DNA from 2 places in the Kitasatospora sp. NPDC088548 genome. Region 1 is predicted to be linked to the other one. Evidence: riboswitches for the same ligand, from Rfam matches in the RefSeq annotation. Region 1 holds a riboswitch; the other holds the start of a gene.
What was found. A riboswitch is a leader RNA that binds a small molecule or an ion and turns the genes downstream of it on or off. The one in region 1 is predicted to bind glycine.
Positions count from the first base shown of each region.

Region 1 (5,381 bases):
GTCCAGGGTGGGGAGCGAGACCGGGATCGGCAGCTTCATGGTGTCGCCGGTCAGGATGGCGGCCATCACGGCGGTGCCGATCGCGCCACCGACGGTGCGCAGCACGGCGTTCATGCCGTTGGCGATGCCGCTCTGCTCGACCGGGACGGCGCCGTTGATGTAGGCGGGCATCGCCGAGAAGGCGAGGCCGATGCCCAGACCGAAGATCGCCGAGGCGGTGTAGATGTCGGCCTCGTGGCTGTGCCGCAGGGCCAGGTAGGCCATCGCGACGGCGCCGAGGACGCCACCGAGGACCAGCGGGAGGCGGGGGCCGCGGCGGGCGATCAGCAGGGCGCCGAGCGGGGCGGCGACCATCGAGCCGAGCGCGGAGGGCAGCAGCATGATGCCGGCGTGCAGCACGGTGGCGGTGAAGCCGTAGTGGGCGAGCTTCTCAGGGGTCTGGGCGAAGTTGCTGATCACCATGAACGAGCCGTACATGCCGAAGCCGATCAGCAGGCCGGCCAGGTTGGTGAAGGCGACGGCCGGGCGGGACATCATCGTCATGTCGACCAGCGGGTGCTTGACCTTGACCTCGATGACGCCCCAGATCAGGGCGACCACGGCGGCGACGGCGAACAGGCCGAGCGTCTTGGTGGAGGTCCAGCCCCAGTGGTTGCCCTGGCTGACCGCGACCAGCAGGGCGGAGAGCCAGCCGGCCAGGGTGATCGCACCGAGCGGGTCGGCGCCGCCGTCCTTGTCGGTGACCGGGTCGGCGGGCACCCGGAAGGCGACCAGGGCGACCGCGAGCAGACCGAAGACCAGGCCCATCCAGAAGATCGACTTGTAGCTCCAGTGCTCCAGCAGCAGGCCGGTGGCGACCAGGCCGAGGCCGCTGCCGACGCCCATCGACGCGCTGATCGCCGCGACGCCGCCGGTGACCTTCTGCTTGGGCAGTTCGTCACGGACGATGCTGATGGCCAGCGGCAGCACGCCACCGCCGGCGCCCTGGAGGACGCGGGCGACGACCAGCCAGGTGAAGGAGTGGGTGGTGACCGCGAGTGCGGACCCCGCCACCAGGCCGGCCAGCGAGATCAGCAGCATCGGCTTGCGGCCGCGCAGGTCGCCGAAGCGCCCCAGCAGGGGGGTCAGCACGGCGGCGGAGAGCAGGTTGGCGGTCATCAGCCAGGTGATGCTGGAGCCCGAGACGCCGAGCTCCTTGGCCAGCGAGGGCAGGATCGGAACGACCGCGGTCTGCACCACGCTGAACGACAGCATCGCCAGGATGAGGGCCGGCAGGACCCGGGCGCTGCTTGGCTTCGTGGTGGTGGGCTGTGGTGCCTCACTCACGGTTGCTTCCTCCTGTACATGGTGAATGAACTGAAGTAACCATGCAGGGGGATACTTCAGTGTGTCAAATATCGATTGGTGAAGCTTTGGCAAAGTCGAGGACCCCGGGCCGCGGCGGCCCGGGGTCCTGCTGATGTCCGGTTCAGATGAGCGGCCGGACCGGAGCCTCGCGGGCCGGTTCGTCCACCGCACGGGCGGCTGTGGCCGGGTGCGGAGTGTGGGCCGCCGGGGGTACGGGCGTGTGGACGGACGCCGTCGCGGGGGGCGGGGCGGGCGCGGTGGCGTCGTGCACCTCGATGTGCTCGCGCCGCAGCTCGTCGCGGATCACCTCCTCGGTGGTGTACCGCTCGACCACCAGGCGGACCCGCTCGACGGGCGCCAGGTACTTGCGGACCACCGGGCGCTCCTCGCGCAGCGTGACCTCCTCGACGGACTCGGCGATCTCCTTGTTGGTGATGAGCGCGCGCTCGGCCTCGCTGACGGGCGTCCGCTCCACCCGGACCCGCTCGCGGACCACGGGGACGCGGTGCTCCACCGCCTCGGTGATGACGTACTTGCGCAGCTTCGCGGTGCCCAGGACGTGCCACTCGGTGGTGACCTCCAGCCGTTCCTCGCGGCAGGTGAGCTCCACCGGGCTGCCGAGCGCGGGCGGGGCCGGCCGTGCGGCGTCGACCGGGGCGCCGTCGACGACTGGGGCGCCGTCGACGGCCGGAGTGTCGGGCTCCGTGGTCTGCGGCCGGGGCGCGGCGGCGGGCGCGGTGGCGGTGCCGGCTCCCGAGGCGGTCTCCCGGGCGGGTCCGGACGGCTTGCCGAGGTCGACCGCCGGGGTGGTGGCGTGCTTGGCGGGCGCGGTGTCGGCGGAGTGGAAGGCGAGCGGCCCGGCGGGGGGCGCGGCGTCTGCGGAGTGGAAGGAGAGGTGCTTGGCCGGAGCCGCGGCGGTGGACGCGACGCCTGCGGCCGCGCCCGCCCCCGCCGCGTCGGCGGCCTTCTCCGCCGGGGGGACGGCGCCGAAGTCCAGGTCGGCCGGCTGGTCGGTGTCGGGCCCGGAGCGGTCGTCCGCCGGGGTGTCGAGTCCGTAGTAGCGGTAGAGCTGGAGTTCCTGGGCCGGTGAGAGGTGCTGGCCCACGCCGAAGTCCGGTGACTCCTTCACCAGGGACTTGTCGTACGGCACCCGCAGCTCGTCGCCGGAGAACTCGCTGGTGGTCAGCGGGACGAAGGCGTCCCGGCCGAAGATGCCGGTCCGGACGGCGGCCCACTCCGGCTGGCCGGTGGCGTCGTCGAGGTACACCTCGTCGACCGTGCCGATCTTGTCTCCGTTGCGGTCCACCGCCTTGTGGCCGATGAGGTCCCGGGGATCGATATCGGTTTGCACTCTTTCCTCCCGTGCAGCTGTTCCTGCGGAACGCCGTAGGCCGGCGGTTTGAGCACCCGTTCCCTCCGCCACTTCACACCAAAAGCCATGAACCAGACATACGCGAGCCGGGTGCAGCCGTCCGGGCCGGGTGCTCCGCTGTACGGGTCACGGGTGAAGTGGCCGAGTGACCTGACGTACCCGTGATCGGAGGGCTTCCCGCTGGTACCCTGGGCGCGACCGCCGAGCCCGCTCGGGAGAGTCCCCGACCGCGAAAACCGCTGGTCGAGGCGCCGAAGGAGCAACTCCTCCCCGGAATCTCTCAGGCATCCGTACCGTGTGGGATAGGTCACTCTGGAAAGCAGGGCAGGACCGCCGGCGAGGGAGCCGGCGGCCACCACCCTCACCGACGGTGCAAGCCGACGGTGCGCCCACAGCGCACCGTGCGGGTGAAGCTCTCAGGTCCCGATGACAGAGGGGGAGGCCTGTCGGGTTCGTCCGCCCGGGCCGAGCCGCTGTCCGCAGCGATCGGAGCCGTCCGGCGTGCGGACCCCCGCCGGTCCGTGACCAGGAGGCCTCGACCACCATGAACGCCCAGCCGAACGCCGGACGCTCCACCAGCGCCGCGACCCTCACCGAGCTTGAGCAGGCCAGCCCCTTCGAGACCCGCCACATCGGCCCCGACGCCGCCGCGCAGGAGAAGATGCTGGCCCAGGTCGGCTACGGCTCGCTGGACGAGCTCGCCGCCACCGCCGTGCCCGAGGCGATCCGCTCCATCACCGGTCTGGACCTGCCCGCGGGTCGCAGCGAGGCCCAGGTGCTCGCGGAGCTGCGCGAGCTGGCCGGCCGCAACCGGGTGCTCCAGCCGATGATCGGCCTGGGCTACTACGGGACCTTCACCCCGCCGGTGATCCTCCGCAACGTCCTGGAGAACCCGGCCTGGTACACCGCCTACACGCCGTACCAGCCGGAGATCTCGCAGGGCCGCCTGGAGGCGCTGATCAACTTCCAGACCCTGGTCTCCGACCTGACCGGCCTGCCCACCTCCGGCTCCTCGCTGCTCGACGAGGGCACCGCGGCCGCCGAGGCGATGGCGCTGGCCCGCCGCGTCACCAAGGTCAAGGGCGGTGTCTTCCTGGTCGACGCCGAGACCCTGCCGCAGACCCTCGCGGTGGTCAACACCCGCGCCGTGCCGACCGGGGTCGAGGTCGTCGTCGCCGACCTCTCCGCGGGCATCCCGGCCGAGATCGTCGAGCGCGGTGTCTTCGGCGTGCTGCTCCAGTACCCGGGTGCCACCGGTGTGGTCCGCGACCTCACCCCCGTCATCGAGCAGGCCCACGGCCTCGGCGCGATCGTCGCCGTCGCCGCCGACCTGCTGGCGCTCACCCTGCTGAAGTCCCCGGGCTCGCTCGGCGCCGACATCGCCTGCGGCACCTCGCAGCGCTTCGGGGTGCCGATGGGCTTCGGCGGCCCGCACGCCGGCTACCTCTCGGTGCGCGCCGAGTACGCCCGTTCGCTGCCCGGCCGCCTGGTCGGCGTCTCCGTCGACGCCGACGGCAACCGCGCCTACCGCCTGGCGCTGCAGACCCGTGAGCAGCACATCCGCCGCGAGAAGGCGACCAGCAACATCTGCACCGCCCAGGTGCTGCTCGCCGTGATGGCCTCGATGTACGCCGTCTACCACGGCCCGGACGGCCTGGCGGACATCGCCCGGCGCACCCACCGCTACGCCGCCGCCCTCGCCGAGGGCCTGCGGGCCGGCGGCGTGGAACTGCTGCACGGCGAGTTCTTCGACACCGTCACCGCCGTCGTCCCCGGCCGCGCCGCCGCGATCGCCGAGGCCGCCCGCGAGCACGGCATCAACGTCTACCAGGACGGCGAGGACCGGATCTCGGTCTCCACCGACGAGACCACCACCCGCGAGCACCTGGCGGGCGTCTGGGCCGCGTTCGGCGTCGAGGGCGTCGAGGTCGCGGAGGGCGCCGACGCGCTGCCCGCCGCGCTGCTGCGCGAGGACGAGTACCTGACCCACCCGGTCTTCCACAGCCACCGCTCGGAGACCGCGCTGCTGCGGTACCTGCGCCGCCTGTCGGACCGGGACTACGCGCTGGACCGCGGCATGATCCCGCTGGGCTCCTGCACCATGAAGCTCAACGCGACCACCGAGATGGAGCCGGTGACCTGGCCCGAGTTCGGCCAGCTGCACCCCTTCGCGCCGATCGACCAGGCGCAGGGCTTCCTCACCCTGATCCGTCAGCTGGAGCAGCAGCTGGTCGAGGTGACCGGCTACGACGCCGTCTCCATCCAGCCGAACGCCGGCTCCCAGGGCGAGCTGGCCGGCCTGCTGGCCGTCCGCGCCTACCACCACGCCAACGGCGACACCCAGCGTGACGTCTGCCTGATCCCGTCCTCCGCGCACGGCACCAACGCGGCCTCCGCCGTGATGGCCGGCATGCGCGTGGTCGTGGTCAAGACCCTGGTCGACGGCGACGTGGACGTCGAGGACCTCAAGGTCAAGATCGAGAAGCACCGCGACAGCCTCGCCGTGCTGATGGTCACCTACCCGTCCACCCACGGCGTGTACGAGACCCAGATCACCGACATCTGCGCGGCCGTGCACGAGGCCGGGGGCCAGGTGTACGTGGACGGTGCCAACCTGAACGCCCTGGTCGGCCTCGCCAAGCCGGGCAAGTTCGGCGCGGAC
Region 1 is NZ_JBIVMI010000003.1:12,212-17,592, forward strand. It holds gene ACIP82_RS05530 (MFS transporter) at 1-1,326, opposite strand, end outside; gene ACIP82_RS05535 (PRC and DUF2382 domain-containing protein) at 1,469-2,698, opposite strand; glycine riboswitch at 2,922-3,025, shown strand; gene gcvP (aminomethyl-transferring glycine dehydrogenase) at 3,264-5,381, shown strand, end outside.

Region 2 (5,381 bases), on a different contig from region 1:
CGGCCTCGGCGACATCGGCCTGGAGCAGGCGCTCGGCCAGGATCCGGGCGCCGTCCAGGGTGCGCTGCTGGCGCTCCTTGAACTCCTCCGAGGCGGCGACCTTGAACGCGACGGCCTTGCCGGCGATCACGTGCTCCAGCGGACCGCCCTGCTGGCCGGGGAAGACCGCGGAGTTGATCTTCTTGGCGAACTCGGCCTTGGAGAGGATGACGCCGCCGCGCGGGCCGCCCAGGGTCTTGTGGGTGGTGGTGGTGACCACGTCCGCGTACGGCACCGGGTTGGGGTGCAGGCCGGCGGCGACCAGACCGGCGAAGTGCGCCATGTCGACCATCAGCAGCGCGCCGACCTCGTCGGCGATCCGGCGGAAGGCGGCGAAGTCCAGCTGGCGCGGGTAGGCGGACCAGCCGGCGATGATCAGCTTGGGCTGGTGCTCCTTGGCGAGGCGCTCGACCTCGGCCATGTCGACCTGGCCGGTCTTCTCGTCGACGTGGTACGCGGCCACGTTGTAGAGCTTGCCGGAGAAGTTGATCTTCATGCCGTGGGTCAGGTGACCGCCGTGGGCCAGGCTCAGGCCCAGGATGGTGTCGCCCGGCTGGATCAGCGCGAACATCGCGGCGGCGTTGGCCTGCGCGCCGGAGTGCGGCTGGACGTTGGCGTGCTCGGCGCCGAACAGGGCCTTGATCCGGTCGATCGCGATCTGCTCGACGACGTCCACGTGCTCACAGCCGCCGTAGTAGCGGCGGCCGGGGTAGCCCTCGGCGTACTTGTTGGTGAGCACCGAGCCCTGGGCCTCCATGACCGCCACCGGGGCGAAGTTCTCGGAGGCGATCATTTCCAGGGTGGTCTGCTGGCGGTGCAGCTCGGCGTCGACCGCGGCGGCGATCTCCGGGTCGAGAGCGTGCAGGGACTGGTTGAGAACCGTCATGGTGTGGTCTTCCCGGGGAGGAGAGAAGGACGTGCCGCGCTTGGCGCGCCCTTGGGAGGGAGGCGGCGGGCGACGGGAGGGCGGGGACGGCCGGCCGCGGGGCGGCCGCCGCGCTGCGGCCGCCCCGGCGGACGATCAGGCCTCGGGGTTGGTGAGCGCGTCGTACTCGTCGGCGCTCAGCAGCTCGTCGGTGGCCTCGACGCGGACCTTGAACAGCCAGCCGCCTTCGAAGGGCTCGCTGTTGACGAGGGCGTTGTCGTCCAGGACGGCCTGGTTGACCTCGACGATCTCGCCGGTGACCGGCGAGTACAGGTCGCTGACCGACTTGGTGGACTCGAGCTCGCCACAGGTCTCACCCGCGGTCACGGTCTCGCCGACCTCGGGCAGCTGCACATAGACGATGTCGCCCAGGGCGTCGGCCGCGTGGGCGGTGATACCGACCGTGGAGACACCGTCAGCGGCGGCCGTCAGCCACTCGTGCTCCTTGGTGTACTGCAGGTGCTGGGGGTTGCTCATGGCGTCATTCTCCAGGATGGGAAGCGGGTACGACGAAGCGGTCCGGCGGGCGGACGGCATCGACGTGGATCTACGGGGGGAAAGCGGGCCTCGGCGGACGGGCCGGAGGCGGGCTCCGCCCCGCGCCGGGGAGCTGCCCGGCGCGGGACGGAGCGGGCCCTCAGCGGGCGCGCTTGTAGAACGGCAGCGCCACGACCTGCACCGGCTCGGGCCGGCCGCGGACGTCCACCGCGACGGTGGTGCCGGGCGCGGCGTGCGCCGCGTCCACGTAGGCGATCGCGATCGGCTTGCCCAGCGTGGGGGAGGGGGCGCCGGAGGTGATCCGGCCGATCGGCGTGCCGTCGGCGGAGACCACGGTGTAGTCGGCGCGCGGGACGCGCTTGCCCTCGGAGACCAGGCCGACCAGCACCCGCGGCGGGTGGGCCTCGGCCTCGGCGGCGGCCTTCTCCAGCGCCTTGCGGCCGATGAACGCGCCCTCGTTGGTGGTCTTGTCGAACCGGACAACCCGGCCCAGGCCGGCGTCGAACGGGGTCAGGTCGGTGGACAGCTCGTGCCCGTACAGCGGCATGCCCGCCTCCAGGCGCAGCGTGTCGCGGCAGGACAGGCCGCAGGGCACCAGGCCGCGGTCGGCGCCGGCCTCGGTCAGCGCCGTCCAGACGGGCTCGGCGTCGGCCGGGGCGCAGAAGATCTCGAAGCCGTCCTCGCCGGTGTAGCCGGTGCGGGCGAGCAGCACCTCGCGGCCGGCCACCCGGGCCGGGAGGATCGCGTAGTACTTCAGGCCGGGCAGGTCGGCGTCGGTGGTGTCGGCGAGGATCGCGGTGGACTCCGGGCCCTGGACGGCGATCAGGGAGTAGGTGTCGCGGTCGTCGGTGACGACGGCGTCGAAGCCCTTGGCGCGGGCGATCAGCTCGTCCAGCACCAGCTGGGCGTTGGAGGCGTTGGCGACGACCAGGAAGGCGTCCTCGCGCAGGCGGTAGACGATCAGGTCGTCCAGGATGCCGCCGTCCTCGGCGCAGATCATGGTGTAGCGGGCGCGCAGCACGCCCAGCGCGGAGACGAAGCCGACCAGCGCGTGGTCCAGCATCTCGCCGGCCTGCGGACCGGTGACGGTGATCTCGCCCATGTGGGAGAGGTCGAAGAGGCCGGCCCTGGTGCGGACGGCGAGGTGCTCCTCGCGCTCGCTGCCGTAGCGCAGCGGCATGTCCCAGCCGGCGAAGTCGGTCATGGTCGCGCCGAGGGCGCGGTGCAGCGCGTCGAGCGCGGTGAGGCGGAGGGACGACATGGCCTGGGACTCCTCGGTCTGGGCACTCAGGTGTGCGCACGCCGGACCGGTCCCGCTCGGGGCCGACCCTGCGCGCGGGCATGCGGCGGCTGGGTCTCCCCATCTGTCGTCGTACCTGAGAGCTTCACCGCACGCAGGCCCGCAGCTCTTTACAGCTAACAGGACAACATGGCGGCTTGCACCGTGGGTGGGCGCGTGGCAGAGCCGTGCGCCGCTTTCCAGATGTGCCTAACCCGTGCGGTAGGGGTGCCTGAGAGTTTCCGGGGAGGACTTGCTCCTTCGGCGCCGGCTGTGCCGCCTGACGGGGCACTCCGGGCTCTCCCGCGCGGGTTCGAGCGGCCTGTATGGAGTTAGGGGCCTCCGTCGGGAAAGCGCGGAGACGCGCACATCATGGCACGTCTGCGCCCCGGGCGGGAGAGGGGCCCCGGGCGGCCCGCTAGGCTGCTCGGCGTCGGCGGGCGCGCCGGCGGGCACGCCGGCGGGCACGGCGCGGCGCACGAGCACGGCACACGGACACAGGGCGGTACAGGGGCGCATGGGGTACCCGGCGGAGCAGCAGCAGGGGTGGGGCGGCCCGGAGACGGCGCCGCAGGGCGGCGGATGGCCGGCCAACGAGCTGGAGCAGGTGCTCACCGCCGCGCTCGGCGACCCGGGCGCGACCGCCCGGGTGATCGAGGTACTGGCCCGCAGCCAGGTGTGGATCCCGCTGCCGGCCGGGGCCGATCCGCAGGGCCAGTCGCTGAACCTGCCGACCGTCGAGCTGGCCGGCGACCCCTATGTGCCGGTCTTCTCCTCGCAGGAGGTGTTCCTGCGGCAGGCGCCGGGGATGGCCTTCGCGGTCGCGCCGGTCTGGGAGTTCGCCCGCGGGCTGCCGCTGGGCATCGGCATAGCGGTGAACCCGGAGGCGGCGGTCGGCATCCCGGTGCCGCCGGAGGGCGTGGCCGAGCTGCGGCGCGGGCCGCGCGAGGACCGCTGGGAGGCCCCGGACAGCCCGACCGGCGGCCGGGTGGCGCTGCGCGAGCCGGTGCCGGGCGAGGACCCGGAGGCCTTCCTGGCCGCCGCCCGGGCCGAACTCGCCGGCCTGCCCGGGGTGCTGACCGCCCGGCGGGCGCTGGCCAGCGTCGAGGGCGAGCCGACCGTGATGTTCATCGGGGTCCAGCTCGACCCGGCGGCCCCGGCCGAGCCGGCCACCGTGAACGAAGCACTGGGCCGGGCACTGGGAACCGCGCCGCTGCCCGGCGGCGTCCACCTCGTACTACTCGATCTCGTGGAGGATCCCGTGGTCGAGTGGTTGCTCAACCAGGTCCGGCCGTTCTACACACGGATGTGACGCGTTCCCTCCCCGCCCGGCGTCGGGCCGGAGGAGGGGACGAGGCAGACACGTCGGCGTGGCGGCGGTCGGTGGCGCGCCATAGGGTGCGTGCAGGCAGCCGCCGGGTCGGCGGGTGAGAGAAGAAGAGGCGCAGCGAGGTGGGCGCATGAGTGCGGGAGCGGTAGCGGGCGGTGCACCGGGGCCCTGGGGCCAGGCGCCCGCCGGGCGCCCCGGCGCGGATCCGGGTGCGCTGGAGCGAGCCCTGCGCGAGGTCGCGCCGGAGCGCTACGAGGCGTACGAGGCGCTGCTGCACGCCCTTGCCGCGGGCCAGGTCTGGATGCTGCTCTGGCACGGCACCCCCGGCAGCCCGGACGCCCAGTACGGGAACATGGAGATCAGCGGCCACGGCTACGCGCCGGCCGTCACCTCGCCCGAGCAGCTGGCGGCGTCCGGCTGGGCCCGGGCGCACGAGGTGATCTCCGGCCGGGAGATCGCCGCCTCGCTGTACCGCACCCGCTGGGGCCTCTGGCTGAATCCGCACGCCCCCGGCGGCGGTGTCGGGGTGCCCTGGGCGGACCTCCGGCGGATCGCGGCGGGGCTGGACCGGCTGCCGGCCGGGCCGCTGAAGCTGAGCGAACCGCAGGTGCCGGCCCAGCAGTTCTTCGCGCTGCTGGAGCGGCAGGCGGGCGAGGTGCGGGCGGTCAGGGCGCTGTGCCGGGCCTGGGTGCAGCCCGCCGTCGGTGAGCCGTACCTGGCCATCGGCCTTGATCTTTACGAGAGTTCGCCACCGACCGTGGAGGCCGTCCGGGCCCTGATGCAGCGGGCGATCGCGGTGGCCCCGGAGGGCCTGGCCGTCTCCACGGTGGCGATGGGGGACGAGTACGACCCGGTGGCGCTCTGGATGCGGGCCAACGCGCGGCCGTTCTTCGACCGTGAGGCGGCCGGCCGCGGGCGGCCGGCGACCGCGCCCTACCCGCCGGTGCCGCCACCGCCGTACACCTCGCAGACGGGGCCGGCGTACGGCGGTTACGGCACCCAGCCGCCCGGCCCTGGCTGGCCGGGGCAGCCGCCGCAGCAGCAGCCGTGGCCCGGCTATCCGGGGCGCTGACCGGGCGCGCCGGAGCCCCGCACCGTCGAAAACCAGTACGAGAAGCCGACTTGACGTGACGTCAGGTCGGCTTCCTGGTTTTTCCGGACGATTTTCCGGCCGGTGCCGTCACACATCTTGACATGCCTGTAACAGCTGTGTGAAGAGGGATATGCCGAGAATCCGGAGGTGCATGCGCACAGATCACAGTTGGGCATCTGTCGGTGGTCAGGGCTGGCGCAAGCCAGTTCAGATGGCA
Region 2 is NZ_JBIVMI010000014.1:157,979-163,359, forward strand. It holds gene glyA (serine hydroxymethyltransferase) at 1-925, opposite strand, end outside; gene gcvH (glycine cleavage system protein GcvH) at 1,061-1,441, opposite strand; gene gcvT (glycine cleavage system aminomethyltransferase GcvT) at 1,602-2,723, opposite strand; glycine riboswitch at 2,952-3,057, opposite strand; gene ACIP82_RS19805 (enhanced serine sensitivity protein SseB) at 3,259-4,053, shown strand; gene ACIP82_RS19810 (enhanced serine sensitivity protein SseB C-terminal domain-containing protein) at 4,202-5,143, shown strand.
Region 2: linked by a shared signal. The riboswitch ahead of gcvT (glycine cleavage system aminomethyltransferase GcvT) and the one ahead of gcvP (aminomethyl-transferring glycine dehydrogenase) in region 1 are both predicted to bind glycine.